4 regions of the Ruegeria sp. BG9 genome follow, and region 3 is predicted to be linked to each of the others. Evidence: riboswitches for the same ligand, from Rfam matches in the RefSeq annotation. Region 3 holds a riboswitch; each other region holds the start of a gene.
What was found. A riboswitch is a leader RNA that binds a small molecule or an ion and turns the genes downstream of it on or off. The one in region 3 is predicted to bind cobalamin.
Positions count from the first base shown of each region.

Region 1 (7,640 bases), on a different contig from region 3:
GAAGGTATTACCGAGGCGCAATTTCAGCGCATATGCTCGGTACTGAGCCAACCTAAGAGCGATGTCTATATATTGGGTGGTCGGATCAGCGATACCATCGCACAGCACCTGTCTTTTCACCTGCGCCAAACCCGCAGCGGCGTGTATCATCTTCCGGCCAACAACGAGGTCTGGCCGGAATACCTGCTGCGGATGAAGCCTGCCGATATCCTGTTTCTGGTCGATTTTCGTCGCTACCAACCTGCGCTGGCGCGATTGGCCGCGACTGCCGCGCGGGACCGAGGGGTTCGCGTTGTTCTCATGACAGACAAATGGTTGTCTCCCATATCCCGCCATGCGGCAGAAATCTTGCCAGTTCCGATCGAAAGCGGCACGCTCTGGGATACGTACACAGCGGCCCTTGCTGTCACCGAGGCGCTGGTGACGCGTATTGCCGAAGACAACTGGGACCAGACGAAGTCCCGCATCGAAGCCTGGGATGCCATGCGATCCCACAACCAGGACCCCAACCCATGATGCCCAAAACCCCCCTGATGTTCGTCGCCACCTCTGACCTTGCCGGTAAATTGCGGGGCAAGGCGTTTCCGACGGATCAACTGAACAAGCGGTTGCAGCGCGGCGTCGGGTGGACACCTACGAATGTCCAGATCAACTGCTTTGACGGAATTGCCGAAAGCCCGTTTGGCGCGCTGGGCGATCTTCTTCTGATCCCGGACGCCACGGCCGAGGCAAAGGTCGAGTTCGGCGAAGACTCCGGCCTGCACTTTCTTATGGGCGATATCGTCACTCTGGACGGAGACCCTTGGGACTTCTGCACGCGCAGTTTGTTAAGGGCGGCGCTGGAGCGGCTGCACAAGGTCTCAGGAGCAAATTTGCTGGCCGCGTTCGAGCATGAGTTCCAGCTGAAAGATCCGCCAAGCCAGGCCAACGAAGCCTATGGTCACCGCGGCTTTGGCCTGCAGCGGGATCTGTGCGAGACCTTGATCAATGCGATTTCTCAGGTCGGTCTCAAGCCGGATTCGATCATGAAGGAATATGGGCCAAACCAATATGAGGTCGTCATAGGCCCCGAGCTGGGTGTTCGCGCGGCGGACGCGGCCATCATGGTACGCGAACTGACCTATGCGACTGCACAGGCTTATGGCGAACGGGCTACCTATACCCCTATTCGCGATGTCGCGAGCGTTGGGAATGGGGTTCATATCCATATGAGCTTTGTGGACGATAGTGGCGCGCCGCTGACCTACGCCGAAGACGGGCCCTGCGGCATGTCGGACCTGACGAGCGCTTTCGCCGCCGGAGTTCTGAAATATCTGGATGCGATCCTGGCTCTGACAGCGCCTTCGGTGATCTCCTATGAACGCCTGACACCGCATCGTTGGTCTGCGGCTTTCAATAATCTGGGTTTCCGCGACCGCGAGGCTTCCTTGCGGATTTGTCCGGTGACCGCAAAAGACCCAGCCTCAATCGCGGGGCAGTTCAACATCGAATACCGTGCGGCGGATGCTGCAGCTTCGCCTCATCTGGCGCTTGCTGCGGTTGTCATGGCCGGGACGCAGGGGATCAATGAAGGGCTACCCGCTCCCGTTCCAACCGAAGAGGATCTTTCGCTTTTGGACGTCGCAGAACTTACCCAAAGAGGGCTGGTGCGCTTGCCTCAGACTTTGGAAGATGCGCTCGACCGGTTCGTAAACAACTCGGTCGTGACCGGCTGGTTCCCCGAGGGCTTTGCCGAGCTGTACCAAGCCCACAAACAATCCGAGATCGCGACAACCGCACATCTGGACACAGACGCACGCTGCCGATTGTACGAAGAAACATATTGACCTGAGCGGCTGGTCTTGCGGAAGCTCGTGGAATGCAACCTCTGGGGCGTCGGTCGGATAATCTCGCGCAGCATGACGCGGTGCAGGCTGTTTAGCTCAGGATAGGGATGGATCATGAACCGTTCAGAAACCGATGCCATCTTGAATTTGCATAGGCTGGCTTTTGGCGAAGCAGAAGGTGACGAAATCGCTCAACTCGCCGAAGATCTCCTTGAGCATCCGGAAACGATTTCAATCAGCGTAAGGCGTGACGGGCAGATCGCGGGCAATGTCATGTTCACCCCGTTAGTTTTCCAGGATCACCCAGACGTAAGATGCTATCTTCTGGCACCCTGCGGTGTCTCGCCCGAGCATCAAGGCCGCGGTGTTGGCAGAGAGATGATGGAGACCAGCATCAAGCACTTGAGGTTCATTGGAACAGACGCTGTCTTCGTGTTGGGCGTGCCGACATTCTACCCCTTATTCGGGTTTGTTCCGACCGACAAAGAGACGCCATATCCGGACCTTCTGACGATCCCCGAGGCATGGATGACGCTTGAGCTCACTGCAGGATCGGTTGAAAAGCTGGGGGGCAAGACACTTGCGATTGCGCCCTTTATGCACGCGCATTTGTGGGACACATCGCAACACGGGTGAATTCGGTTTTCTTGTCCTTGCCTCAAACCACGGACTTGTTTCAGGTTTCCATTTCTGCTGGGCATGTCTGTTTTGTTTCTGGAAATGTCGCAAGGCTTTCAGCCACGAATCCATCCCCGAGTAGGTTGCGCATGTGAGGTGCTGCTGTCTGATTCTCAGGCGGCAGAGAATTGGGAAGCCGGTGCAATTCCGGCGCTGCCCCCGCAACGGTAAGAAAGGTCAGGTTCGACAGGTGACCACTGGGACGAGGATCCCGGGAAGGTGTCGAGACCGGGCGCAAGCCCCCTTCAAGTCCGGAAACCAGCCTTGCATATATGTCAAACCGCGGGTGGCGGTGGGGGCACAAGTTTCGGACGTGATCCTCGCACGGCTCCGGACTGGCCTCTTATGTCATCTGCCCAAGCTGAGCCGCGGGCGCGGCAGGAGAGCCAGAAGTGAGCAACGTTCAAAGCCTGTTGGCGCGTCGAAACCCGGCCTATGCCCTTGAACAGGCGTTCTACACCGATCCAGATGTCTTTCAGGCCGATCTTGAGGCAATCCACTACCGTGACTGGCTATTTGCCATTCCGGCATGTGAACTGGTGAAGACAGGCGACTATGTGACCTACACTGTCGGCGCATACCGCGTGATCATCGTGCGTGGTGCGGACAACCAGATCCGGGCGTTCCACAACACCTGCCGCCATCGCGGGTCGATCATCTGCAAAGCGGCCAAGGGCAACTCGCCCAAACTGGTTTGCCCCTATCACCAGTGGACCTATGAGCTTGATGGCTCATTGTTGTGGGCACGTGATATGGGCCCTGATTTCGACCCCAAACAACACGGGCTGAAAACCGTTCACTGCCGGGAATTGGCCGGGCTGGTCTATTTCTGTCTTGCAGATGAAGCCCCCGATTTCGACACCTTCGCCAATAGAGCACGGCCCTATCTGGAGCCGCATGATCTAGGCAACGCCAAGGTCGCCTTTGAAAGCACGATCGTCGAAAAGGGCAACTGGAAGCTGGTTTGGGAAAACAACCGCGAGTGCTATCACTGCGGCGGCAACCACCCTTCGCTGTGCCGGACCTTCCCTGATGATCCCTCAGTAACCGGTATCGAAGGGGGTGAAACCCCGGCCTTCATGCAAGCTCACTTTGACCGTTGCGAGGCTGCGGGAATGCCGTCGCAGTTCTATCTGCATGATGACGGGCAATACCGACTGGCGCGGATGCCGCTGAAGGAAGGGGCGGAAAGCTATACTCTGGACGGCAAATCCGCGGTGCGCCGCTTTCTGGGCCGAGCGCCTTTTGCGGATGCAGGGACGTTGCTGAAGTTCCACTATCCCAGCACATGGAACCACTTCCTGGCCGATCATTCGATTGTCTTCCGCGTCACTCCGGTCAGCCCGACCGAGACCGAAGTCACCACGAAATGGCTGGTCAACAAGGATGCAGTGGAAGGGGTCGATTATGACGTCAAGCGCCTGACCGAAGTTTGGATGGCCACCAATGACGAAGATCGCCGCGTGGTAGAAGACAACCAGATGGGCATCAACAGCCCGGCCTATGTCCCGGGGCCGTATTCGGGGATCCAGGAATCCGGTGTTCTGCAATTCACCGATTGGTATTGCAGCACCCTGGCGCGCCATCTGGCACCTGACACGATGGCGGCGGAGTGACGGAGATGAAAGATCTGAACGCTGTTGCCTCGATCTGGCAGGATGACGAGACGCTGGAATGCGTCTCGGTCGTGCCCGAAACGCCAAACACCGCGAGCTTTACGTTCCGCGCCCCTTCCGGAGCCTTGTTTGCCTACCATCCAGGTCAGTTCCTAACGCTCGAGATTCCGGCGCCGGGGCAGCCGGGAGGCGTTGTGCATCGGACCTATACGATATCGTCATCCCCATCGCGTCCACGGTCCATCACGATTACGGCCAAGGCGCAACCGGACAGCATCGGCACTCGCTGGATGCTAAACAATCTGCAGCCAGGTATGCGGATGCGGGCGATTGGCCCGGCGGGCCTGTTCACCAATGCTGAAAGCGCCGCCGCCAAGTATCTGTTCATCTCGGCGGGTTCGGGTATCACGCCTATGATGTCGATGACGACCTGCATGTGGGACGAAGGCCGCGATTTGGATGTCGTCTTCATCAACTGCGCCAAACGTCCGTCCGAGATCATCTTCCGTCAACGGTTGGAGCAGATGGCAAGTCGGACGCCGGGTTTGGATTTGAAGTTTGTTGTGGAGGAAGCTGACCGTTACAGCCCCTGGACCGGCTACCAGGGTCAGTTTAACCAGCTGATGCTGGGCCTGATGGCCCCAGACTATCTGGACCGTGAGGTCTATTGCTGCGGTCCGGAGCCGTTTATGCAGGCTGTCCGTGAAGCTCTGTCGGGTCTTGGCTTTGACATGGACAACTATAATCAGGAAAGCTTTGGAGCTCCGGTTGAGACCGAAGCGGATCAGCCCGATCTGGATGATATCGTTCCTGACGATGACAGCGCCGCCGAAATCGTGTTTGCGACCTCGGGTGTCACCGCCAAAGTTGCCGAGACAGATACGGTTCTGGTCGCCGCACGTGCGGTTGGATTGAACATCGCCTCGGGCTGTACGTTTGGCGTTTGCGGCACCTGCAAAATCAAAAAGACCTCGGGTGAGGTTCACATGGTTCACAACGGCGGTATCTCCGAGGATGACATAGCAGCAGGCTACATTCTGGCGTGCTGTTCAAACCCGATCGGCAAGGTCGAAGTTGAGGTGTGAACGGGAAGTCTCAGGCTGAAACTGCAGAGCGGCTACGGCTGCCTGCGGTTTCAGAATTTCAAATATTTGTATTAATATCATGCACTTGTCGTCTCTATGCTCGCTTAAGGAAGCATGGGTGGCACAGGTTTGCTCACGGATAGTTGATTCTATTCGGCAACATTCACGTGATTGCTCAAATTCTGTCTCTTTTCCGCCGAAATCTCCCCTGATAAAGCGGGTTAAGTACTGGGTGGGGTGTTGATAAGTGCGAGCAGGTATATGAGAGCCGGATATAACGGTCGTGTAGCCATTTCATGGAATCAAACTGAGCTTGATGGGCTTGAGGCAGCGCCTTTGGCCTTTTTGGCGGTCGGGTCCGCATGGTCCTGGCGTGGTCAGGCGCTGGTGTTGGGCGAAGTGGCGGAGCAAAATCTTGAGCAACTGGGAAATATGGGCGCGACCCCTGTGCGCACCCGCGACGCGTTTTCAGCCCCGCAAGAGATCTCGGGAGAGTATTGCGGTTCGGTCACATTGACCAATGGGGCGCAGCGCTTTTCGGCAGATTTGGTTATCACCGATGACGAACAATGGCCGACTCTGGTGTTCAACACTGGCTGTCCCCCTCGGGATCAGGATTTCTGGATTAGCGAAGTAACGCATGCCGGTGTCGACCTGCAGAGCGTACCGCAACCGACTGCACAGGTGTTGGCGTTTCCGGGAAAATCCGCGCCGGGTTTCTTTTCATAGGTTTGGTTACCTAGCTGGCGCTGAACCCGTTGGCCTAAAAACCCTTCAAGAAATTTAAGCAGGGCCGTCGGGACGTGTTGACTCTGACAGTTCTGCGGATATAAGCGCGACTTCATTGGTGTTGGTGGCCCCCGCAAGGGGATGCCTGTCATGGGGGAAACCTCAAGAGGACAACGCCCTTTATAACCCGGCACCGCGCCTGGTCTGAACTGGAACTGCCCGGTCCGAGCGGAGACGCTATTTCGGCCCGAAAAGTGGGAACCGGTTTTCGGATCAAGCTGAAATGCCACTTTAAAGGAGATCAGCCGTGACCAAACGCACGTCTGCCAAGTACAAAATCGACCGCCGGATGGGCGAAAACATCTGGGGTCGTCCGAAATCCCCGGTCAACCGTCGTGAATATGGCCCCGGCCAGCACGGCCAGCGCCGCAAGGGCAAACTGTCGGACTTCGGTCTGCAGCTGCGCGCCAAGCAGAAGCTGAAAGGCTACTATGGCGACCTGACTGAGAAGCAATTCCGTCGCATCTACGCCGAAGCTGAGCGAGTAAAAGGCGACACCGGTGAAAACCTGATCGGTCTGCTGGAGCGCCGTCTGGACGCCGTTGTATACCGCGCCAAGTTCGTACCGACCGTCTTTGCTGCACGTCAGTTCGTGAACCACGGCCACGTCAAAGTGAACGGCAAGCGGGTCAACATCCCGTCCTACCGTGTCAAAGAAGGCGACGTGATCGAAGTGCGTGACAAGTCCAAGCAACTGGCAGTTGTTCTGGAAGCTGTTGCTCTGGCCGAGCGTGATGTTCCTGACTACATCGACGCCGACCACTCGAAAATGACCGCGACCTTCGTACGCGCACCGGGCCTGAGCGATGTGCCTTACCCAGTCATGATGGAACCGAACCTGGTTGTCGAATTCTACGCGAAGAACTAATCTTCGTTGACATTCCAGATTACAAAGGCCGCGCTTTCAGCCCGGCCTTTTTAGTTTCTAAGCTATGCATTTTGACCCGATGTCCTGACGAGGTGGCACTCCGAATTTGCGCGAGTATTCCCGACTAAACTGGGTCGGGCTTTCATAGCCAACCTCAAAAGCTGCTTGCGACACACTGAGCGAACCGTGCGACAATAGCCTGCGGGCTTCCAGCAGCCTGAGGTCTTTTTGGTACTGCAGTGGAGAGGTGGCTGTTACCGTTTTGAAATGGGCGTGAAAGGCAGAAACGCTCATGCCAGCGCTTTGTGCCAGATCGCAGACGGGCAGGGCTGTTCGAAAATCCGCGCGAATGATGTCTATTGCGCGCGCGATACGGCTGGCGGCACTGTCGCGCCATAGCATTTGCCGTAGCATGCCACCGTGATCTGCTTGTAGGAGTCGGTAGTGGATTTCACGGCTGATCATCGGTGCGAGAATTTTTGCGTCCGTAGGGTTTTGACTGGCGTGAAACAGGCGAGCCATGGCGTCAATCAGATCGGGCGAAGCTTTTGACGCAGCAAGGCTTTGGACTGTTTCAATTTCAGCAGGTTCTGAGCCGACCGAGTCGTAGAGACCGCGTAAGATGGACAAGTCCAACGAGAATACGAGGCCGACATAGGGCTTTTCCCGACTTGCTTCGGTGACGGCGGCCAAAACCGGAAGGGAATGGCTGACGATCAGAGAGTCGCCTGCTCCGAAGTGAACAAGGCGATCGCCGATACGTGTTTCTTTCTTCCCC
Region 1 covers NZ_JBQFSY010000009.1:183,213-190,852, reverse strand. The annotation lists gene ACR0I8_RS16825 (MurR/RpiR family transcriptional regulator) at 1-516, shown strand, start outside; gene ACR0I8_RS16820 (glutamine synthetase family protein) at 516-1,826, shown strand; gene ACR0I8_RS16815 (GNAT family N-acetyltransferase) at 1,941-2,462, shown strand; cobalamin riboswitch at 2,582-2,785, shown strand; gene ACR0I8_RS16810 (aromatic ring-hydroxylating oxygenase subunit alpha) at 2,897-4,120, shown strand; gene ACR0I8_RS16805 (hybrid-cluster NAD(P)-dependent oxidoreductase) at 4,126-5,205, shown strand; gene ACR0I8_RS16800 (hypothetical protein) at 5,467-5,934, shown strand; gene rpsD (30S ribosomal protein S4) at 6,242-6,862, shown strand; gene ACR0I8_RS16790 (AraC family transcriptional regulator) at 6,920-7,640, opposite strand, start outside.
Region 1: it holds a riboswitch for cobalamin, as region 3 does, so the genes downstream of both, ACR0I8_RS16810 (aromatic ring-hydroxylating oxygenase subunit alpha) here and ACR0I8_RS03320 (DUF1636 domain-containing protein) in region 3, are expected to answer to the same signal.

Region 2 (7,640 bases), on a different contig from region 3:
GTCAGCTTGGCCCGGCTGGACCAATACATCGGCAAGTAGAAGCCGGAATAGAACAGGAAACTTTCCAGAAACACCGACGCGATCTTGCGTTTCAGCGGGTCATTGCCCGGAGCGTATGTGTTCAGGATCGCCTCGGCCTTGGCCTGCAGATGGGGATTCTCTTCGGACCAGCGGAACGCCTCATCGATCTCCTTGGTCGAACAGAGCGTCGAGAAGATCGAAGAGTAGCTGCGCGCGTGCACCGCCTCCATAAAGGCGATGTTGGTCAGCACGGCCTCTTCATGCGGGGTTACGGCATCGGGCATTAGGGCAGGGGCACCGACCGTGTTCTGGATTGTGTCCAGCAGGGTCAGGCCGGTAAAAACGCGGATGGTCAGCTGCTTTTCATGGTCCGTCAGCGTCGCCCAGCTTTGGATATCGTTGGAAAGCGGCACTTTCTCCGGCAGCCAGAAATTGACCGTCAGGCGATTCCAGACCTCAAGGTCCTTGTCATCTTCCAGCCGGTTCCAGTTGATGGCGCGGGGGATCTTGGTTTGGATCATGTCTTTCATATCGTTTCCCCTTACAGCGAGCAGGATACGCAGCCCTGCACCTCGGTACCTTCAAGGGCTTCCTGGCGCAGACGTACGTAGTAGATGGTTTTGATGCCTTTCTTCCACGCGTAGATCTGCGCACGGTTGATATCGCGGGTCGTCGCCTCGGCCGGGAAGAACAGGGTCAGTGACAGGCCTTGATCCACATGCTCGGTCGCCGCTGCATAGGTGTCGATCAGCGCCTCAGGGCCGATCTCATAGGCATCGCGGTAGTATTCGAGGTTTTCATTGTTCATGAAAGCCGCCGGGTAGTAGACGCGACCAATCTTACCCTCTTTGCGGATTTCGATCTTCGAGACGATGGGGTGGATCGAAGAGGTCGAATTGTTGATATAGCTGATCGACCCTGTCGGCGGCACGGCCTGAAGGTTGCGGTTATAGAGGCCGTGTTTCATCACATCTGCCTTCAACGCTGCCCAGTCGTCGCGGGTGGGCAGGGTCATGCCGTCGAACAGTGCCTTGACCCGCTCGCTTTCGGGTAGCCAGTCACGGGTGGTGTATTTGTCGAAGAAGTTGCCCGAGGCATAGTCTGACGTCTCGAACCCTTTGAAGGACGCCTTACGCTCCTGCGCTAGCTCGCAGGAGGTGCGGATCGCGTGGTAGGCCATGGCCGCGAAGTACACGGATGTGAACTCGACCCCCTCAGGCGAGCCATAGTGGATGTGTTCGCGGGCGAGGAAGCCGTGCAGGTTCATCTGTCCCAGACCAATCGCGTGGCTTTCATCATTGCCGCGACGCACCGAGGGCACGGAGTCGATTGCCGACATCTCGGACACCGCCGTCAGCGCCCGGATCGCAGCGCCGACAGTGCGGCCCAGATCGCCGCCATCCATCGTCTTGGCAATGTTCAGCGAGCCGAGGTTGCAGGAAATATCCGTGCCCAGATGCGAATAGCTGAGGTCATCGTTGAACTCGGACGCTTCATTGACCTGCAAAATCTCGGAACACAGGTTTGACATGTTAATTCGGCCCGCAATGGGGTTCATCCGGTTCACCGTGTCTTCGAACATCACGTAGGGGTAACCGGATTCGAACTGGATCTCGGCAATGGTCTGGAAAAACTCACGCGCATTGACCTTGGATTTACGGATGCGCTTGTCATCGACCATCTCGTGATACTTCTCGCTTACCGAGATTTCCGAGAACGGCACGCCGTAAACCTTTTCCACGTCATGGGGTGAGAACAGGTACATATCAGCGTTTTTCTTCGCCAACTCGAAAGTGATGTCGGGGATCACCACGCCAAGGCTCAGCGTTTTGATACGGATTTTCTCATCCGCGTTTTCGCGTTTGGTGTCGAGGAAGCGCATGATGTCCGGGTGGTGCGCGTTCAGATACACCGCACCCGCACCTTGCCGCGCACCCAGCTGGTTGGCGTAAGAGAAGCTGTCCTCTAGCAGTTTCATCACCGGGATCACGCCCGAGGACTGGTTCTCGATCCCTTTGATCGGTGCGCCGTGCTCGCGGATATTGGTCAGCAGCAGCGCCACACCACCACCGCGCTTGGACAGTTGCAGGGCCGAGTTGATGCCTCGACCGATGCTCTCCATGTTGTCTTCCAACCGCAGCAGGAAGCATGAGATCAGCTCGCCGCGTGAGGCTTTGCCCGCGTTCAGGAAGGTGGGCGTGGCGGGCTGGAAGCGGCCGTCGAGGATTTCTTCCATGAAGGACAGGGCCAGCGCCTCATCGCCGCGCGCCAGCGCCAGCGCGGTCATGACGACGCGATCCTCATAGCGTTCCAGGAAACGCTGCCCATCACGGGTTTTCAGCGTATAAGAGGTGTAATATTTGAACGCGCCCAGAAAGGTCGGGAACCGGAACTTCTTGGCATAGGCCGCATCCCAGATTTTGCGCATGAAGTTCTTGGAATACTGGTCCAGAACGGCCTCTTCATAGTAGCCCTCGGACACCAGATACCCGAGCTTTTCGTCCAGCGAGTGGAAGAACACGGTGTTCTGGTTGACGTGCTGCAGGAAATACTGCCGTGCGGCCATACGATCGGCATCGAACCGGATCTTACCCTCACCATCGTAGAGGTTCAGCATCGCGTTCAACGCGTGATAGTCCTGCTCGTTTACGCTGCTGTCGAGCATAGGTTTCTCCCTAGTTTTTCCAGCCCGGCGCGGACGCGGGCGATGTCGGTCTCTGTTCCGGCCAGCTCGAATGTGTAGAGCAGCGGTACGTTGCATTTCTGGGCGATGATGCGACCGGCCAAAGCGTAGGTCGCACCGAAATTGCGGTTGCCTGTGCCGATCACCCCAACGATCCCGGCGCGTCTGTCCGGGTCGTTCAGGAACCGGATCACCTGTTTCGGAACCGCCCCGCGCCCTTCGCCGTCGGCGTAGGTGGGGCTGATCAGCACATAGGGGAGTCCGGGGTCAGGCAGCGGGTCCATTCCACTCGGAATGCGGAAAGAGGTCAGGCCCAGCCGCGAGACAAAGCGGTGGGTGTTTCCGGATTTCGATGAGAAATAGACCAGCGCCGGGGTCGGCGCGGCCATGGGTCAGGCCAGTTGGGCGATCATGTCCGGGCGGAAACCCGACCAGTGATCACTGCCTGCCACAACGACAGGGGCCTGACGATAGCCCAGCTCGGTCACATGGGTCATGGCGCTGTCGTCCTGGGTCAGGTCGATGACGTCATAGGTGATGCCTTTTGCATCCAGCGCGCGGGTGGTGGCGGTGCATTGTACGCATGCGGGTTTGGAATATACGGTAATGCTCATGTCGTCCTCTGTCCCTTTAATCAAAGCCGAGGACGCCTTGGGCAAAAAAAGGCCCGTCACACGCCCCCGAACCCTCCGTTCGTGGTTTTCATTCACGCTTGCGGCAGGTCTCCTGGCTTGCGGATCATCGTTCTGACTGGCCTTCCCAAAAGCACGCTTTCAGTGGCGTGTTCAGCCGAACTCTCCGCTTACAGTTGCGGGGGCAGCGCCGGTTTTTCACCGGTTTCCCTCTTAGCTTTCAACAGGAATCGAAAGAACCGAAGCAACACCATATTGGGTTCGGCGGCGGCAGGTTGTCAATATATGGTGTGGCAAAGAAAATAAATTTCTTCGCTTGCACTACCTGCCACGTGCGCTAAGGCGGTTTACTTTTTCCGCTTGGGCATCGCGTTGCCACCCTTCATCGCAGCCGCACGCGCGCGGTTTTTCTTGCTGTTTGGCTTGCCTTTGGGCGGAGGCGGGCCTTTCGGACGGCGCGCTGGTTTCTTGTGCTGATCGCCCGAGGGGGCCTGATCCCGTTTGGGCCGCTTTTCGGGCTCGGGTTTTTCGGCCGGTTTGCGACGCGGTTTTGCGGGCTGAGGCTCAGCTGCGCGGGCCGGACGTTCGGGGCGTTTCTTGCCTTTGAAGTCGCGCTTGGGACCTTTGCGGCCACCACCGGAAAGGGCGGGTGGCGCGTCCAGTTGCACAAGGGTCTTGGTGCCTTCGACCGTCATCTCGGGGCCGATGGCCTTCAGAAAACTTGCGACACTGCTTTCGCGAATCTCGATATGGCTTTCGGTGTCAGAAATGCGGATCGCGCCGATATCGTCTTTGGTGATCTTCCCCGCCTTGCACAACATGGGCAGCAAATAGCGAGGCGAGGCGTTTTCGTTGTGTCCTTCCGACAGCGAAAACCACACGCTTGGGCCAAAGGGTGCGTTCGGCTTTGGCGCTGCGTCGGGCGTGTCGTTCAGCTCCTCCGGGGCGGAATGTTTGCGCCCGTATTGACGCAGATAGGCCGCCGCGAGTTGCTGCGGTGAAAAGCGCGAGACCAGATCGTCGACCAGCGCACTTTCCCCCTCGGTTACTTCCACGGTCCAGTCATCCGAGCTAAACATCCGCTGCATGTCCTGCGCCTGAACCTCATCGGCCGAGGGTGCAGATCCCCAATCGGCGGTCAGCTTGGCGAATTTCAGCAGGCGTTGCGCCTTTTTGAACGATGCGGGCGGTACGATCAACGCGCTGACGCCTTTCCGCCCGGCGCGTCCGGTTCGGCCCGAGCGGTGCAGAAGCGTTTCATGGCTGTTCGGTAGTTCCGCGTGGATCACCAGATCAAGGTTAGGCAAGTCGATCCCGCGCGCGGCCACATCGGTCGCCACACAGACGCGGGCGCGCCCGTCGCGCATGGCTTGCAGCGCATTCGAACGTTCGCTCTGCGTTAACTCGCCGGACAGGGCCACGACCGAGAATCCACGATTCGACAACCGCGCTGTCAGGCGGCTGACCATGGCGCGGGTGTTGCAGAAGATGATGGCGTTGGGGGCCTCGTAGAAGCGCAGCACGTTGATGATTGCGTTCTCACCATCGCGCGGGGCCACATTCATTGCGCGGTATTCGATATCGGCATGTTGCGTGCGCTCGCTGACGGTGCTGACACGCTCGGCATCGCGCTGGTAGCGGGCGGCGAGGGAGGCGATGGCGCGGGGAACCGTAGCGGAAAACAGCAGCGTCTGACGTTCGGACGGTGTCTGTTCAAGAATGAACTCAAGATCTTCGCGGAATCCCAGATCGAGCATTTCGTCGGCTTCATCCAGAACCACGGCGCGCACGGCGGTCAGATCAATCGACTCGCGCATGATATGGTCGCGCAAGCGACCCGGCGTTGCAACCACGATATGTGCACCACGGGCCAGCGCTCGCCGCTCGTCTCGCATATCCATGCCGCCGACACAGGACGCGATGAATGCCCCTGCATCCGCATAGAGCCATGCCAGTTCGCGTTTGACCTGCATCGCCAATTCGCGTGTCGGCGCGATGACCAGCGCCAAAGGCGTGTCAGCCGCATCGAATACATCCGCGTCGCCCAAAACGGTTGGGGCGATAGCGAGGCCGAAGCCAATGGTTTTCCCCGATCCGGTCTGCGCTGAAACCAACATGTCGCGACCTTGCAGGTCGGGTGCGGATACGGCGGTTTGGACAGGGGTCAGCGTGTCATACCCTTTGCGATCAAGGGCGTCTTGAAGTGTTTGTTTCATGGCTCGGCTCATTGGGATGCTGCGGTCACCCTCAGAGCGTCTTATACGCGGATGATCGTCGAAGGGCTCTCCTTACCGAGTGAGGCGCCGGATGTATAGAGCGGAAAGCGGGCTGCACGATCAAACACAGCATGAACGCTTGATGAAGGTTCCTTCAGGAAAGTTGTATCCCGTCGCGCTCCTCCCAATCTGTTGAACACAGCCAGAGATGGCACCGATTTCAGGGAGAAAGAGACCATGACCAGATTTATGACTGCCGGAGCAGCCGCTCTGGCCACGAGCCTAGCCCTTGGTACTGCCGCTGCTGCCGAAAACACACCTGATCTGCGCGGTATTTGGACGGCCAGCCAGACTACAGTTTCGCCGTCGAATTCGGCTACCGGTGATGCGCCGCGATTTAACCAGTCGGAATGGGTGCTCGAAATTCAGGCTCAGAACGACAATGTCTTTTGGGGGCCGAGTATGTGGCGTCGCAATGCCATGGATGACTGGACGATGTACGAGGCCACCGGTTCCATCAGCCAGGATGGCTCGGGAAAAATCGGGATCGTCGAAAGCTCGGCCGAGCCGGCGATTGGCGTGAACGCTTTGATCGACGCGCGCTACCAGGACGGGCGAATTTATGCGGATTTCCGTAGCCTGCGGACTGGAACTACCTACAGCACCGTTCTGGAACGTCAGGTGAACTGAAGCGTTTCCGGCCCGGCCGGACTGTAGGGGGTACAGACTGTCGCCTGATTTTGACGACGACAGAATAGTAGGTAAACTGTCCGGGTCGGAACGCTTCTCAATATCGGAATACTCGTCTCCACAGTGAGGAGGCGGACCGGACGGTGATTTCGCCGAGCGCGACAGGATCCAGTATATGCCGGGTTTACAAGCGGTGTTCCTCGGCCCGTGTTATTGGGATCTCGCGAACCTTCAGCGCGGGGTCGCGCGTGGTGAAATTTCGCCGTCCGGTCCAAGCTCCATTTCAGAAGTATGGCATCTTGTCCGCCGAATGCCGCAGATTCTGCTGGGAAGGATTTGTCCAGTCGATCTTTTGCGAACTTATCTGTTTTGCCTCCGCGACCGACTTCAGCACGGCTGGCGTTTTTAAGCGTCGGTTAAGAACCAATACCGGGCGCAAGCCTCACTCTAGATACCGTCTTGTGCATATGCTCGACAGCGCATGTTTTTAGTAGGGAACTTAGCCCCGTTTCGGTCCGAACGATTCGGTTCTGCGGACGGTGCGGCGTTGTCAGTTCCTGAAATTTGCGATCAGTTTATCGTCTGTTGCCGTTTGCACCTGCAGCAAATCGCAATATTCCGGTCAGAGTTTGGCGAAAAGAGTTTTGCAATTATAACCCTACGTGGTTGTCGAGAAATCCGGAGTTATCCACAGTACCCTCCCGGCAGATATCAACAACTTATCCCCGTCTGATTTCCATGCTGCAGTGCTATTTTCTTGCCCGATAGAGGGTGCAATGCAAGATTAGTTTCACCGCTGGAGTTCCTCGGATCAGAAGGCGGGATGCAAAGGCCAAGGGGGTCTACGCAGGAGATGTTGATCTTAGGATTGGCTATATTTTGCAAGGACTTACCGGTTGGTGATGCATCGAGTTGGGGCTTCGTGCCTTGGGTCGACGGATCATCTTCTCAAGTGGGCTTTGTGCGTCGCGGCGACTTTCGAGTTTGTGGCGGCGGCTGCGGTTCCTTCGGGGGCCGGGGCAACTGGATCGAAGTGGTCTTAGGACAAACTTCGTCCGGGTAAGGCGTCAGGGGTTGCCCGCAAGGGCGCATGCAAAGACCGCGTCTGCGCACCTGACGCCTTTTCCCTTGCTGGCTTCATACAGGCTACCACCCACCCCTCGTCAGAATGGGAACGGGGCTCTTTCGCATGTGCAAAAGAGCCCCGTGTTAACGTCAGATGATGCAATGCCGCGTCTATGCACCTGTGCTTATATAGTAGCCAGTTCAGACCACCGCATCAACAATATATTGCGTGCGTCATCCTGCGATCCGCAAGATGAAGGTGTAAGTCAGAGGTTTTCCTGCACGTCCGAGGCTGCGTTCTGGATCGCATCGCCGGCTTTTTCGATATCTTTG
Region 2 covers NZ_JBQFSY010000009.1:40,636-48,275, reverse strand. The annotation lists gene nrdF (class 1b ribonucleoside-diphosphate reductase subunit beta) at 1-551, opposite strand, end outside; gene nrdE (class 1b ribonucleoside-diphosphate reductase subunit alpha) at 563-2,686, opposite strand; gene nrdI (class Ib ribonucleoside-diphosphate reductase assembly flavoprotein NrdI) at 2,668-3,093, opposite strand; gene nrdH (glutaredoxin-like protein NrdH) at 3,097-3,318, opposite strand; cobalamin riboswitch at 3,404-3,595, opposite strand; gene ACR0I8_RS16055 (DEAD/DEAH box helicase) at 3,684-5,552, opposite strand; gene ACR0I8_RS16050 (hypothetical protein) at 5,790-6,242, shown strand; gene ACR0I8_RS16045 (entericidin A/B family lipoprotein) at 7,574-7,640, opposite strand, start outside.
Region 2: it holds a riboswitch for cobalamin, as region 3 does, so the genes downstream of both, nrdH (glutaredoxin-like protein NrdH) here and ACR0I8_RS03320 (DUF1636 domain-containing protein) in region 3, are expected to answer to the same signal.

Region 3 (7,640 bases):
GGCCTGAAGATCGGCCAGCATCGCCTCGGCCGAGGCCAGCGCGTCGAGGCCCACCGCATGCGCCATTTGCCAGTCCTTGCCGGGATAGGTCGACAGCACCAGCGCGGGCACTTGATCTACCTTGGGCTTGTCATGCAGATTCAACCAGCCGGCGACGCGGTCGATAATCGCTTCGATCCGCTCTTGCTCAGCCCGGTGGGCAAAGCGGGAATATTCCAGATGCGGATCGCGCTTGCCAGGCTCCTTGAACGAGGCAATGCCCGCCGAAATACGCCCGTCCACTTCGGGCAGCACCACATGCATGGCGAGATCGGCGGGGGAGAGGCCGCGTTCCGCCTCGGCCCAAGCCTTGCGGCGGGACGTGGCGAGGGCCATCTGAAATACCGGCACGCCCGCCGCGTCCAAAGGGGATGTACCCGACGAGCCTTTGCCTGAGAAGGAGGTGGCGTTGATGATCGCCGAAGGCTTCAGAGCGACGATGTTGTCACGCAGCCATTCAGCGGCGGCAGGTGCTTTGAGCGAGGGCGCGAATAGGCCCACCGCCTCGAACCCGCGACCCCGTAAGCTGCGGATCACGGCGGCAACAGGGGCGGTATCTGCCGAGGTTAGATAGGCGCGATAGAACGTGACGACGATACGTTTTGCGTCGTCCGAAAAGGCAGTTTCAACCGGAATCACGCCGCGATCAGGACACCACGCGCCAGATTCGGGCAGGGTTTTAGCCCCCATAACCGGGCCGGCATAGAGCCCCGCCGCCAATGCCATCTGCGCCAAGGCGGCCTGCGCTGCGACTTCACCGCCGGTGTCGCAGAGATGTGCCAGACGCCGCAGGGTCGAGACGGGCAGGGTGGAATACTCATCCAGCCGCGTATCCTCACGCCCGTCGGCGGGCAGGACGGCCAGCGCGATCCCCTTGGCCTGCGCAAGTGACAGAACTTGCTGCAGCCCGTAGGCCCAGTAAGGCACGCCGCCAATCAGACGGATCAGAATGCCCTTGGCGCCCTCCAGCGTCTGTTCCACATAGGTGTCGACTGACAAAGGGTGCTTCAACGCCGTCAGGTTCGCCAACCGCATCGTGGGCATACGCCCATCCGGCCCGCCACCGCGATGCCAGCCCGCCGCGAAAGCGCCAAGGTCGCTGTCCGAGAAGGACAGCACCACCAAATCCGCCGGGCTCTGGCCCAGATCGGTTGGGGTTTCTGTTTCTTCTAACCCGTGGCTTTCGCGGAAGACGACGTGCATTGGTCTTACTCAGCGGCCTCGGTGACACCAGCGAGGATATCGCGGATTTCTGCTTCTCTGATGTCGTCATGTTCGGCGATCACCACCATACGCGAGCGGCGGTCTTCACCGGGCTCCCACGGACGGTCATACTGGTGACGCACACGAGCACCCACGGCCTGAACCAGCAGGCGCATAGGCTTGCCTTGAACGGCGGCGTAGCCTTTGACGCGCAGGATGTTCAGCTCAGTCGCCAGACGTGCGATCTTGGCGACCAGTTCGGCAGGGTCGGACTGTTCCGGCAGATCAACGATGATACTTTCGAAATCGTCATGCTCGTGATCGTGGTGACCGTCGTGATGCGATGGACGGGCGTCCATGTCATCTTCAGCAGCCGCTTCCAGACCAAGAACAACGCGGACGTCCACGGCGCCTTCGGCCACTTCGACAACGGGTAGCGGGCGAGGGGCCTCGGCGGCGATGATCTTTTTCGCTTCGGCCACGCCTTCGGGACCGGCCAGATCAGGCTTGGTCAGCAGGATGATGTCGGCGCAGGAAATCTGATCCTCGAACACCTCGGACAAGGGCGTTTCATGGTCGATCGAGTCATCGGCCAGGCGCTGAGCGTCCACGGCTTCGACATTCGGCGCAAAGCGACCAGCGGCGACAGCCTCGGCATCGGCCAGCGCGATCACGCCATCGACGGTGATTTTCGATCGGATATCGGGCCAGTCGAACGCCTTCAGCAGCGGCTTAGGCAGGGCGAGGCCGGAAGTTTCGATCAGTATGTGATCAGGGCGCGGCTCCAGCGCCATCAGGGCTTCGATAGTCGGGATGAAGTCGTCGGCCACGGTGCAGCAGATACAACCGTTCGCCAGTTCCATGATGTTTTCCGCCGGGCAATCGGGGATGGCGCAGGATTTCAGGATGTCGCCATCGACGCCAACATCTCCAAATTCGTTGACCACAACGGCCAGACGCTTGCCCTGCGGGTTCTGCATCAGGTGTTTAACCAGAGTCGTCTTGCCCGAGCCCAAGAAGCCAGTGATCACGGTGACGGGGAGTTTTTCCAAGTTGCTCATTTCAGGGCTCCAATCGGGGGAATGCGGGCTGCGCAGTTTTTGCGGAAATGTTCAGGGCGCTCACGCCATTTGACCAAGCCGTCCTCGGTCGCGAGGTACTTGGTGGCGCCGTCAACGATCACGTCGACATGGTCGGTTTCGTTCAGGTGCTCATAGACGAAGGTCCAGCGATCCGGGCCGCCGCGCAGCACGATGGAACAGCCCTCGTTGCAGTTCGACAAGCATTCCACGGCTTTAAGGGTAATCCCTTCCGGCAGCTCCGCCTGTTCAAGCGCCTTGTGCAACAGGGTGCCGGGGCGTTTCGCGTCGTCTTCAACGGGCAGCCCGCGACGACAGGTGGTGCAAACCAGCAATTCGACCGGAGCGGTCTCGGTCATGTCTCTCATCCCCCCAAATCCTCATCGTGGGGGACGGGGTTTCATGCGGGTCCCTTGACCCGACACCGGAACACCCCGTCCGGTTTCATCTTCGGGCGCTGGCAGGTCTCCCGGCTTGCGGATGTCAGAGGCGTCCTCTGTCGGATGTCCCGCCTTCCCGGCTTTGCGCCAGTGGCTTGGGCACCCTCTCCGGTCACGGTCGCGGGGGCGGCTGCGTTTGGCGGAAAACCCGTTGACGCATTCCCTTTTCATCTGTTCTCACAGACACCAACATGAGGCTCATGCGGCACGCACCCGCAGCTTGTCAAGCGCGATGCAGCTCAGACCGCTGCGGCACGTTGAAAAGCGACCTGCCAGCGTCGCTAGGCGGCATGAACAGGGCGCTGATGCATGGTCGCATGGCCTCAAATCGCAAACGGAGGCGAAATCCATGAAAGTAGGTTTTATCGGGCTTGGGAATGTGGGCGGCAAGCTGTCAGGGTCATTGCTGCGCAATGGAATCGACCTGACGGTTCATGACCTGAGTTCCGATCTGGTTGAGGGTTTTGTCGCGCAGGGGGCCAAAGCGGCTAAAAACCCGGCCCAGATGATGCGCGATTGCGATGCCGTGATAACCTGCCTGCCGTCGCCAGCGGCCTCGGACGCGGTGATGCAAGAGATGTTGCCAGAGGTTGGTCCAGGTAAGATTTGGATGGAGATGTCCACCACCGACGAGGCTGAGGTCAAGCGATTGGGGGCATTGGTTCTGGAGCGCGGAGGGGCCGCAGTCGATTGCCCTGTTTCGGGTGGCTGTCACCGCGCGGCGACGGGCAATATCTCGATCTTCGCTGGCTGCGATCGCGATACGTTCGAGCGTATTTTGCCTTTCCTGACCACCATGGGGCGGCGCGTTCTGCACACCGGAGAGCTCGGCTCGGCCTCGGTTCTGAAGGTACTGACCAATTATCTAGCCACGGCCAACCTAATCACTTGTGCTGAAGCGTTGGTCACCGCCAAGGCCGCCGGGATGGATTTGAACACCACCTATGAGGCCATCAAAATCTCGTCGGGGACATCGTTCGTGCACGAAACCGAAAGCCAGGTGATCCTGAACGGTTCGCGCGATATTTCGTTTACGATGGATTTGGTGAAAAAGGATATCGGCCTGTTTCAGGACGTCGCCGACCGCGCCGGTGTTCCGCTGGAAATCAATCCGGTGATGATCAAGATATTTGAGGATGGCATCGCCCGGTTTGGCGAGCGTGAGCTGTCGCCAAACATCATCAAACGCCTTGAAGAGGCCACGGGTTTGGACATCCGCGCACCGGGTTTTCCTACGGAAATGCAAGACGATGAGCCGGAAGAACCAGGGTACGAGGTTGTGCCTCAGGGGCGTTCCTCCTGAAACTGATTTCCGGAGGCGGTATTTAGAGGAAGGGGATGTGGAGGCGAGTACCGGAATCGAACCGGTGTACACGGATTTGCAATCCGCTGCGTCACCACTCCGCCAACTCGCCTTTTCAAGTAAAATCAAATACTTGCCGTGGTGTGGTGGGCGTTTTAACAGCTTTCATCGGGGGCGTCCAGAGGATTGGCGCCGATTTTGGGCAGCAAATCAATATTTGTGGGCGGCCGGTTTAAACGGATCGTGAACAAGGCTTGCGGCATCTGGGCCGTTGTCGAGACAGGTCGAGTGTGGCACAAGCCAATTATCCAAGGGATTGAAAAGAGAGATCAGATGTCAGATTTCGCAGCCCGGCGCCGCACCATGGTTGATACGCAGGTACGACCCTCGGATGTGACCAAGTTTCCAATCATTGACGCGATGCTGTCCGTTCCGCGTGAAAGCTTTGTACCGACCGCACAGCGCGAAGCGGCCTATGTCGAAGGGTTGATCGATCTGGGCAACAGCCGCTGCATTCTTGAGCCGCGCACTCTAGCCAAGATGTTGGATGCGCTGAATATCTCGAATGACGAAATCGTCCTCGATATCGCGTCGGCCTACGGGTATTCGACCGCCATCGCCGCTCGAATGGCGCAGCTGGTGGTGGGTGTCGAATCCGACGAACATCTTGCGTCCGAGGCGCAAAGTGTGTTGACCGAAGAAAACGTCGACAATGCCGTCATTCATGTCGGACCTCTGGAGGACGGGGCGGCAGAGCATGGCCCTTATGACGTGATTATGATACAAGGCGGTGTCGAACAGGTGCCCGACGCGGTGCTGGACCAATTGAAGGATCAGGGCCGGATCGCCTGTCTGTTTGTGGATGGACAACTGGGTACAGTTCGCATCGGTCACAAGGCCGGTGGTGTGGTCAGTTGGCGGGATGCCTTCAACGCCAGTGCGCTGGTTTTGGACGGTTTTTCCCAAGAGTGTGCATTTTCGCTATAGTCCGCTGACTGTTGTTTCCACCACCTTGATTAGTTGAACATAAAGACGCAAACTGCCGGAGAGGCAGCGTAATTTCGATTTGAGAGGATTTGGTATGCGTGGAAAGACAGCGGGAAAGCTGGTCAAAGCGCTTGCAGTGACTGCGGCCATTGCCCTGAGTAATGTTCCCGGACGGGCCGTCTGGGCTGACAATCTGACAGATGCGTTCATCGGAGCGTATAACACCAGCGGTCTGCTGGAACAGAACCGAGCCCTGTTGCGGGCAGCGGACGAAGACGTGGCAATTGCGCTTTCCGCGCTGCGCCCGATCATCAACTGGACGGTTCAGGTCAGTCAGGATTACACGAGAACAAGAACTGACTCCGTCAGAACAAGCACCGACCCGTCGCGATTCTTCTCGGGCTTGACGCTCAGCCAGCTTTTGTATGATGGCGGGGCATCGGTGCTGGGCAAGCAGTCCGCACAGGAAACGGTTCTGTCGACGCGCCAGTCGCTGATCGATATCGAGCAGCAAGTTCTTTTCCGGGCCGCAACCGCGTATCTGAGCGTCCTGCTGCAAGAAGAAACGGTCCAGATTCGGCAAAACAACGTCGATCTGTCGAGCGAGGAACTTCGGGCCTCGAACGACCGCTTCGAAGTGGGTGAAGTCACGCGGACTGACGTGGCTCTTTCTGAGGCGCAGCTGGCCAGTTCGCGCGCGGATCTTGCGGATGCCAGAGGGGATCTCAGCACCGCTCAGGCCGAGTATGTTAATGCGGTCGGCAAGTTGCCGGGGCGTACGGCTGGGCAGCCGGGGCTTCCGAACCTCCCACGCTCGCAATCCGAGGCAATCAGCCTCGCGCAACGCAATCACCCGGCGATTCTATCGGCTCAGCACCAGGTGCGGGCGCTGGATTTGATCGTGCAGCAACAACGCGCCAACCTAGGGCCCAATGTCAGCCTGAACGCGGATGCGGGTGTGACGCAGCGATATGACAATGATGATTACATCAACGACGCGACTGTTTCGCTGAACTTCAACCAGCCGATCTATGCGGGTGGTCGTCTTGCGGCCAACGTGCGTCGCGCGATGGCAACCCGGGACTCTTCGCGGGCCAATCTGCTGAATGTGCAGAAGAACATCACTCAGGGCGTGACAGACGCCTTTGTGCGGTTTCAGACGGCCACGGCCAGCCTGACGGCCTCGACCGAGCGGGTTCGCGCCTCGCAAGTGGCCTTTGACGGGATTCGCGAAGAGGCAACGCTGGGCGCGCGGACCACGCTGGACGTGCTGACCGCTCAGCAGGATCTTCTGGATGCGCAATTGGCCGAGGTCGCCTCGCGCACCGAACGGTCTTTGGCAGCATACCAGCTGCTGCAGGCGCAAGGTCTTCTAACGGCTGAACGTCTGGGGCTTGCGGTGCAGATTTATGACCCGACGCTGTATTACAACCTGGTCAAAAAGGCTCCGGCGCAGGTCAGCAAGCAAAGCAAGGATCTAGATCGCGTTCTCAAAGCGTTGCGGCGGGACTGATCTATACTACTGGTTGTGACGCCCGACGTGTTTGGCTACACTTGGTCTCAAGAATAGAGCGGTAGAGAACAATGTCGGATAGCGTCATGACCTCAGGTATCGAGGATGTACTGTCGTCGGTAAAACGACTGGTGAGCGAAGACGGTCGCAAAGTGTCGGATGACGATACTGCGACCGCTCCACGCAAGCCGGGCAGATTGGTCTTGACGGACGCGCTGCGCGTTGGTGACGCGCCAAAATCCGAACCCCTGAAACTGGAACCCAAATACAGTCCCGAGGATTCGGCCAAGCCGATGCTCCTGCGGGCCTGTGATATTGTTCAGCCGGGCGACGCAGCCAATCACGATGGTGCTGAGGAGGTCGGCGACGAGACCCCGTCGGAAAACCTGTCCGGTAGTCTGAGTGCTAAGATCGAAGCCCTTGAGGCCGCCATCGCGCGAACCGAGGACCAATGGGAGCCGGACGGAGACAGCGACGACGCCTATTCCGGCACGCCCTCGAAGGCGCTGCATTGGATACCTGCGCCCACCTTTGAAGACGAGGATGCCGAGGATGTGGATGCGCCCTCAGGCGAGGCGGATGCTGCGACAGAAGAACCGGCGACATTCGTTCGGCATGGGGACACTCCTAAAGCAGACCCAGTGGAAGACGACGCGCTTGGGGAAACGATCGAGGACGAGATCGGGTTGTCTGCGTCCGAGGAGGAGGCCTTGCGTGAGATGATCGCCGAAGTTGTCCGGTCCGAGCTTCAGGGCGCGTTGGGGGAACGTATCACCCGCAATGTCCGCAAGATGGTCCGGCGCGAGATTCACCGTGCGCTGACTGCCAAAGAGCTGGAATAGAAGCTCAGGCCCGTTGCGGCGTCTGAGCAAGCTCCAGCAGCAGATCCAGATCCATATGCTGTTCAAGATGGTCTGCCAGATCATCCAGCGCCTGTTCGACTCCGTCTTCATAGGCGTTCTCGGATGTGACACCCAAACGCGATAGGTATTGCGCGCGGAAGGCATCGGATGAGAAAATCCCATGCAGATAGCTGCCCAGAATGCGCCCATTGGCACTGGCTGCTCCTTCAGGGC
Region 3 covers NZ_JBQFSY010000001.1:649,510-657,149, reverse strand. The annotation lists gene cobN (cobaltochelatase subunit CobN) at 1-1,242, opposite strand, end outside; gene cobW (cobalamin biosynthesis protein CobW) at 1,248-2,303, opposite strand; gene ACR0I8_RS03320 (DUF1636 domain-containing protein) at 2,300-2,680, opposite strand; cobalamin riboswitch at 2,764-2,967, opposite strand; gene ACR0I8_RS03315 (NAD(P)-dependent oxidoreductase) at 2,994-4,064, shown strand; tRNA gene ACR0I8_RS03310 (tRNA-Cys) at 4,103-4,176, opposite strand; gene ACR0I8_RS03305 (protein-L-isoaspartate O-methyltransferase family protein) at 4,398-5,051, shown strand; gene ACR0I8_RS03300 (TolC family outer membrane protein) at 5,146-6,564, shown strand; gene ACR0I8_RS03295 (hypothetical protein) at 6,651-7,406, shown strand; gene ACR0I8_RS03290 (cobyric acid synthase) at 7,411-7,640, opposite strand, start outside.

Region 4 (7,640 bases), on a different contig from region 3:
TAAAGGCGGCAAGTGTGAGGGCAAAAAGGCGTTTCATAACAGTTCCCAAAATCAAACGGATAAGGTCATAGCCATAGTACACGCCGCGTGCGGCAGGCAAAGGCCATTCTTGACTGATATCATCGCGAAAGAAGACCTATGTGCATGGCTGAACCCGGCTATGTCTCGCCGGGGAGGCGCTTGAAACTCGGCTGTGGCACAATAGTTTTGCCCCATAAAACAAGGAACGAGCCATGCCGCAACATCCAAGAACGTTCTCTCACATCGGATTGTCCGTCCCAAACGTTGACGAGGCTGTAAAGTTCTACTCCGAAGTCCTTGGTTTCTACGTGATCATGCCACCGACTGATGTGGTAGAGGATGACACGGATATTGGTGTCATGTGCACTGATGTGTTTGGTCCTGAGTGGAAAAAACTACGTATTGCGCATCTCGCGACTGCTGATCGCATCGGGTTCGAGCTTTTCGAGTTTGACGGGAATTATGTACCGGAAAACAATATCGATTTTCGCCAGAATGGTACGTTCCATTTTTGCGTCCAAGACCCGGATGTCGAAGGCCTGGTAGAAAAAATCGTTGCAGCGGGTGGCAAACAACGTATGCCGATTCGATACTATTATCCCGGAGAGAAACCCTACCGAATGGTCTACGTCGAAGACCCCTTTGGTATTGTCTTCGAGATCTACAGCCATTCTTACGAATTGACGTACTCTTCGGGCGCCTACACCTGAAATACGAGGCGGTGTCTCGTGTGCAACCGGAGGGGGTGAAAGCGTTCCGGTTGCTGTCATATTGCAATGCTCAGAGCTCTTTTCGTGCCCTCAGTGCTGCGGTAATCGTCCCGTCATCCAGATAGTCGAGCTCGCCTCCAATCGGCACGCCTTGCGCCAGTGAGGTCAGGCGGACCTGCCCCTCCAACTGATCGGCGATGTAGTGCGCTGTGGTCTGGCCGTCGACGGTGGCGTTCAGGGCCAGAATGATCTCGGTGACGCCTTCGGCCACAACCCGGTCCTTGAGGCGAGGAATGCGCAACTCATCCGGGCCAACGCCATCCAGCGCCGAAAGCGTGCCGCCCAACACGTGATAGCGCCCTTTGAACACGCCGGCACGCTCCATCGCCCAGAGGTCGGCGACGTCTTCGACCACGCAAAGCTCTCCGGTCGCGCGGGCCTCATCGTTGCAGATGTCACAGATGTCGGTGGTGCCCACATTGCCGCAATTCAGGCACTCGCGGGCTGTGATGGCGACTTGCTGCATCACGTCGGACAGGGGTGTCAGTAGCAGCGCACGTTTGCGGATCAGGTGCAGCACCGCGCGGCGGGCCGAGCGAGGGCCGAGGCCAGGGAGTTTGGCCATCAGGTCGATCAGATTGTCGATGTCGCTGTTGGAACTCACGGCCTGTCCTGTCTGGCGCCGGAGGGAGCCTCCGGCGGGAGAATTATTGAAAAGATGGAGATCAGAACGGCAGCTTGATGTCTGCGGGCAGGCCCATGCTTTCGGTCAGTTTGGCCATCTCGGCCTGGGAGCGCTCGGCGGCTTTGGTCTGAGCGTCCTTGATGGCCGCAAGGATCAGATCCTCGACCACTTCCTTGTCGTCGCCATTGAAGATCGACGGATCGATATCCAAGCCCTTCAGCTCTCCCTTGGCGGTTGCGGTTGCCTTGACCAACCCTGCGCCGGACTCGCCTACAACCATAAGGTTGTTCAGCTCTTCCTGCATCTCGGTCATCTTGGTCTGAAGATCCTGCGCGGATTTCATCATCTTGGCCATATCGCCCAGGCCGCCTAGTCCTTTGAGCATGTTGCTTCTCCTGTAGGTCCGGTTTTTGACTAGATACGGGGGTCACCGTGGTGACACAAGAGCAGAGCACACTCCCGCCCGTCGTCAAGGTCTTTGGCAAGACCTTTCCTCCCGTTGGGCCCGGCAGCGCTCGGGCAAAGCCCGAGCGCTGCCGGGCCCAAGGCCGCTCAGGGTGATCGGCGTCAGCCGATTGCCCGTGGCGGGCGCGGGAGGGTTTGGTTTTGTATAGAGGTCAGTCTTCTTCGAAAGGATCCCATTCATCTTCGACCTCGGGCAGGGCTTCGGTCTCGACTTGGGCGGCGCGTTGTTCCGGTGTTTCGATCCGGGTGATTTTGGCCTTGGGAAAACTTGCCAGAACGGCCTGAACCAGCGGATGCGCCGAGGCCTCTTCTTTCAGATCCAGTTCCGCTTTATCGCGGATTTCGGCGATCGTCGGAGCGTCGCCATCCGATACAATGGACACCGCCCATCTGTTGCCAGTCCAACGTTGCAGGGCCGATCCCAGCCGTGGTGCAAGATCGGTCGGAGCTTGCGACGATGGGGTGAATTCGATCCGTCCTGGCTGGTAAGAGACCAGCCGCACGCCGTTTTCGACCTCGACCAGAAGCTTGACGTCTCGGTTGTTCCGGATCAGCTCGACCACATGTTCGAAACTTGGGTATCGCGCCAGTGCCGTCTGGGTATCTTGCGCCAAGGCGGCGACTGGTGCGCCGCCGGACCCGCGTGGCGCAGGGGCGTAGCTTGTAGTGGCGCGGGCTTCGACCGGGGCCGCGCCGTTGCTTTGAATGGGCATCCCACCGCCAGGCCCGCCACCGGGGGGAGGAGGCGTATCCTGCAGCCGTTTGATCAGTTCTTCCGGGCTAGGCAGGTCGGCCACATGAGTCAGTCGGATCACAGCCATTTCGGCAGCCATCATGGCGTTGGGGGCGGCTGAAACTTCCTCAAGCGCTTTCAACAGCATCTGCCACATCCGAGTCAGTACCCGCATGGGGAGGGCCTCAGCCATCTGCTGGCCACGGGCGCGTTCATCCGGGGAAACAGTGGGGTCTTCGGCTGCGTCCGGGGTGATCTTCACGACCGAGACCCAATGCGTGATCTCAGCCAGATCACGCAGCACGGCCAATGGATCAGCCCCTTCGGCATATTGGCCACCAAGCTCGGTCAGTGCCCCTGCCGCATCGCCACTTAGGATCATGTCCATGAGGTCCAGAACCCGGCCACGATCCGCCAGGCCCAGCATCGCGCGCACTTGATCTGCCGTCGTCTCTCCGGCCCCGTGCGAGATCGCCTGATCCAGCAATGAAGTCGCGTCGCGGGCAGATCCCTCGGCGGCACGGGTGATCAGAGCCAACGCATCCTCGGCAATCTCGGCGCTCTCAGCCGAGGCGATCTTGCGCAGCAGGCCGATCATATCCTCGGGTTCGATCCGGCGCAGGTCGAAGCGTTGGCAGCGCGACAGAACCGTGACGGGAACCTTGCGGATCTCGGTTGTGGCGAAGATGAACTTCACATGCGCCGGCGGCTCCTCGAGCGTCTTGAGCAGCGCGTTGAAGGCGCTGGTCGACAGCATGTGGACCTCATCGATGATGTAGATCTTGTAGCGGGCCGAGGCTGCGCGGTAGCGAACACTGTCGATAATCTCGCGAATATCATTCACGCCGGTGCGGCTGGCGGCGTCCATCTCCATTACGTCGACATGACGGCCCTCCATGATGGCGACGCAGTGCTCACATTGGCCGCAAGGCTCGGTCGTGGGTCCGCCAGTTCCGTCCGGTCCGATGCAGTTCATGCCTTTCGCAATGATCCGTGCGGTCGTGGTTTTACCGGTTCCGCGAATGCCTGTCATGACAAAGGCTTGCGCGATGCGATCCGCCTCGAACGCGTTTTTGAGCGTGCGGACCATCGCATCCTGACCCACCAGATCGGCAAAGGTTTCCGGGCGGTATTTTCGGGCGAGAACCTGATAGGCGGGGCTGTCTGAGTCGGTCATGTCTGCTCTGGCGGATTCGGAACGTCACCGCAGCGTAGAGGCCCGCGCCGCCCGCGTCCACATGAGTTGAAGAACGATTTTGTTTTGGAAACTGGCACGTCAGGGGTACACTCTTCAGATAGTGAATCAAGCCTAGAGTCAGGATCAACGCTTCCGGGGGGATGCTGTCATGACGAATTTGGTCATTCATGCTTTGCAAGTGGGCGGGGGCACACTTGCCCTAACGTCGATGCCGGGAAAGGGCGGCGACTATGCAGGCGACCTTGAAACGATTGGAGATTGGAGGCCGGGGCTCGTGCTTTCGATGACAACCGACGCCGAGCTGGTCCAGTTTGGAGCCCGCGATTTTGGCCGCGACGTTCAGGGGCGCGCCAGCCGCTGGGTGCATCTGCCGATTCAGGATTTCGGCGTGCCACCGTCAGAGGTTGATGCGCAATGGCCCGATGTTAGTGCCGCGGCGCGGCAGGCTTTGTCTGGCGGAGGGCGCGTGCTTGTCCATTGTCAGGGCGGATGTGGTCGCTCTGGCATGGTGGTGCTGAGGTTGATGATCGAATGCGGCGAGGCTCCAACCCAAGCGCTGGATCGGTTGCGCAAGCTACGCCCCTGCGCGGTCGAAACCGATGCACAGAAGCACTGGGCCACCTTGCCCGCCCGAGCTTTGGCAGACTCCTAAGCCGACAGTTGCAGTTCCGCCGGGGTCGTTTTGCGCGGCGAAATCACTGATGCCTCGAGCATGGCGCAGGGCAGGGATGTCATCGCTGCGCTAGGCAGGCTGCTCGTTTCGGTACCGAACATAAGGTCGGCGTAGCGATCGAGGGTCTCGCTGTCGGCATTAGGATCCGCTCCGCAATAAACCCGCACCCGAGACTGGCTGGCCTGAAACCGGGCGTGGCAGCCGTCCGTGCAATGGGTCAGGTCGCTGCTGCCTTCGATTTCGAAATCCGATGTGGTCGCCGGACCGGCTTGGTCCAGCGCGTCGACCATTGAACGCGCCAGCCGCGCCAGTGCCGGGCAAGTTTTGCCCGTATGTTGGCAGATGGTTGCGGAGAACCTATGTGTCTTCGTCTTCCAGATCATCCTGCGCCCTCCGCGCGGTGGACAGGGGCTGGGATCAGGTGGGGCAGATAGGGTCTGCCACGGCCTGCCCGGACACCCCGCCCGAGTTTGGGTTATGTTGACGATGGCAGGTCTCCTGACTTGCGGGTCATCGCTTTGCCGACCTTCCCGGCCTTTCGGCCAGTGGCTCTTCGACATCGCTCGCCGCTTACAGTTGCGGGGGCAGTCGCGGATTTGGTTCGTCCCGAGCAAGCCGGGGAAAACCGCACCGTGTTCCCTTTTCATCCCGACCTCTTGTGAAAGCCGGGAACCATCGCATCATCGCTAGCGTTCATAACCATCCTGAGTCAAGTTGAACTTTCTGCGCTGCGGAAAGCCGATCCGCAAAGTGGACGCGTGGTCAAGCTGGATCGCAGTTGACTTGCATGGGCTGTCTGGGGTCAAGTTGCAATGTGAACTCATCAGTTCAGTTTCCCGCCGAGGATGCCCATGTTGGATTCAAACCAAACAGTGCTGATCGAAAATGTTCAGATCCCGGTGGGGGATGGCGCCCTGTCCGGGCGGATCTACCGACCCGTGGAGCAGCCCGAGACAGTGGTGGTGGTCAACAGCGCGACGGGTGTTCCGCGTGACTACTACAAGCATTTCGCACAGTGGTTGGCGTCGGATCAGGATATCGCCTGTCTGATCTATGACTACCGGGAATTCGGTCATTCGAAATCGGGGCCACAGCGTCGGTCGAAGATCTCGATGGCGGATTGGGCGTTGCAGGACATGCCCGCCGCGCGGGCCGAGATGCGCCGACGGTTCCCGCTGTCGCAGCAATGGTCAGTTGGTCATTCGCTTGGAGGGATGCTGGGGCCAGTGCAGCCGGATATCGACAAGATTGATCGCATGATCTGCGTCTGTTCCGGCCTTGTGACACTGCGCGATCATCCTTGGCCGTACCGCGCTTTGGCAGGGTTGTTCTGGTACGGGCACGTGCCTCTGGTCGTGCGCAGTTTGGGGTATTTGCCCGGCAAGGCTCTGGGGTTCGGGTCGGACCTGCCGCCTGCGGTCTATTGGCAGTGGCGTAAATGGTGCACCGCGCCGCACAGCTACCTGCCCGAGATCGGAGACACCCTGCCGCATGCCACATGGCAAGATGCTGACACTCCCGTCGACCTGTTTGCATTCACAGATGATGAGATGGTCCCCGAAGCCGCCGTTTGGCGGTTGGCCGAGCTTTATGGGCCGAAAGCACTTTGTCACCTGTTGTCGCCAGGAGAATTCGGCGTTCCGGAAATCGGCCATATTGGTGTGTTTGCCCGCCGCAATGCTGCGCTCTGGCACCGATTGATCGCTTGATGGGGGGCGCCGGCGGACCGGCGCCCTTTTTTTTAATCTCCGCGTCGCGCGGATTTTCCGTGCATCGCGGATCGGACCATTTTGCCGAAAGCCTTGTCGCGGGCCCGCGCCTCGGCCACGGTCTCAGAGTTGCGCTGATCCTCGCGCCTTAGCTTGCGCCAGCGTTCCAACCGATCTGCATCCAGTGTGCCTGCTTCAATCGCCGCCTGCACAGCGCAACCGGGCTCGGCCTCATGCTGGCAATCCGAGAACCGGCAGGTTTGGGCCAGCTCCAGAATGTCCGAGAACACTTCGTCCACCCCGTCGTGCGCGTCGAGCAGGCGCAGGGCGCGCATGCCGGGGGTGTCGACCAGCCAACCGCCATTTTGCATCGGATGTAAGGCGCGAGACGTCGTGGTGTGGCGGCCTCGGGCATCATCCTCGCGGATTGCCGCAGTTGCCTGATCCTGACCGGTCATTCCGTTGGCGAGCGTTGTTTTGCCAACCCCGGATGACCCGACCAAAGCCGCTGTCTGACTCGCCGGACACCATGCCAGAACCTGCTGCAGGTCTAACGCGTCATGCGCGTTGACCGTCAGGACTGTCAAAAACGGTGCCAGCGCTTCGGCCTGCTTGGCGTAGGCTGCGGGGTCCGAGCAGCTATCTGCTTTGGTCAGGACCACGACAGGATAGCAGCCCGCCTGATGCGCCAGTGCCAGATACCGTTCGAGCCGGGGCACATTAAAATCCGCATTGCACGAGCTGACGATGAACAGCACGTCAACATTGGCAGCAATCAACTGCGCCTCGGCCCCAGTTCCGGCAGCACGGCGTTTCAATAGGCTGCGCCGGTCAAGCGGATGCTGAACGCGATTCTTGTCATCGGCCAGCACCCAATCTCCGACAGCAAAGTCGCCGGTAGAGTGACCAGGGGCAAATAGAGATGTTTCACCGGTCTCGTTCATCCCGACCAGACGGTCCCGGTGAACAGCGGTGAGACGAAAAGGCGTAAGCTGCGCGTGCGCCGCGTGTTGCGCAGCAAAGTGAGAGGACCATCCCAGGTCCGAAAGAGTAAAAGACATTGGTTTGCCTGTGTTCAGATATAGCAATCCCATCGGATGGCAGACGCGCATCCGTTGGTGATGTGTTCAGGCAATCGGAGAGTTGGGTTTAGAACCGATCTGCCCGAAGGGAGTTTGCTACAATCATAAAGCCCTCCTGCGGCTGATGGTTTATATAAAGTGAGAGGTTGGACATCGACCCAAGCGGGGCTCGTTGTGGCTGCTTCCTTCCGGACCTGACCAGGTTGGCGAGGCGCTCGCCCGCGCCAACCTCTCAGGGCCTGATATAGGGAAGGGATGTGAAAATGACAACCCGTCACAAGGTTAGTCGTATCCTTTCAAAGCCCTCGGTATCAGGCCCCAGCAATTCCGGGGAGTACGCGCAGAGCTCAGGCAAATACTTCAA
Region 4 covers NZ_JBQFSY010000004.1:329,176-336,815, forward strand. The annotation lists gene ACR0I8_RS09340 (hypothetical protein) at 1-37, opposite strand, end outside; gene ACR0I8_RS09345 (lactoylglutathione lyase family protein) at 234-731, shown strand; gene recR (recombination mediator RecR) at 802-1,395, opposite strand; gene ACR0I8_RS09355 (YbaB/EbfC family nucleoid-associated protein) at 1,457-1,801, opposite strand; gene ACR0I8_RS09360 (DNA polymerase III subunit gamma/tau) at 2,034-3,791, opposite strand; gene ACR0I8_RS09365 (phosphatase domain-containing protein) at 3,961-4,464, shown strand; gene ACR0I8_RS09370 (hypothetical protein) at 4,461-4,868, opposite strand; cobalamin riboswitch at 4,957-5,176, opposite strand; gene ACR0I8_RS09375 (alpha/beta fold hydrolase) at 5,337-6,194, shown strand; gene rsgA (ribosome small subunit-dependent GTPase A) at 6,227-7,255, opposite strand; RNA gene ffs (signal recognition particle sRNA small type) at 7,413-7,511, opposite strand; gene ACR0I8_RS09390 (bifunctional 2',3'-cyclic-nucleotide 2'-phosphodiesterase/3'-nucleotidase) at 7,551-7,640, opposite strand, start outside.
Region 4: it holds a riboswitch for cobalamin, as region 3 does, so the genes downstream of both, ACR0I8_RS09370 (hypothetical protein) here and ACR0I8_RS03320 (DUF1636 domain-containing protein) in region 3, are expected to answer to the same signal.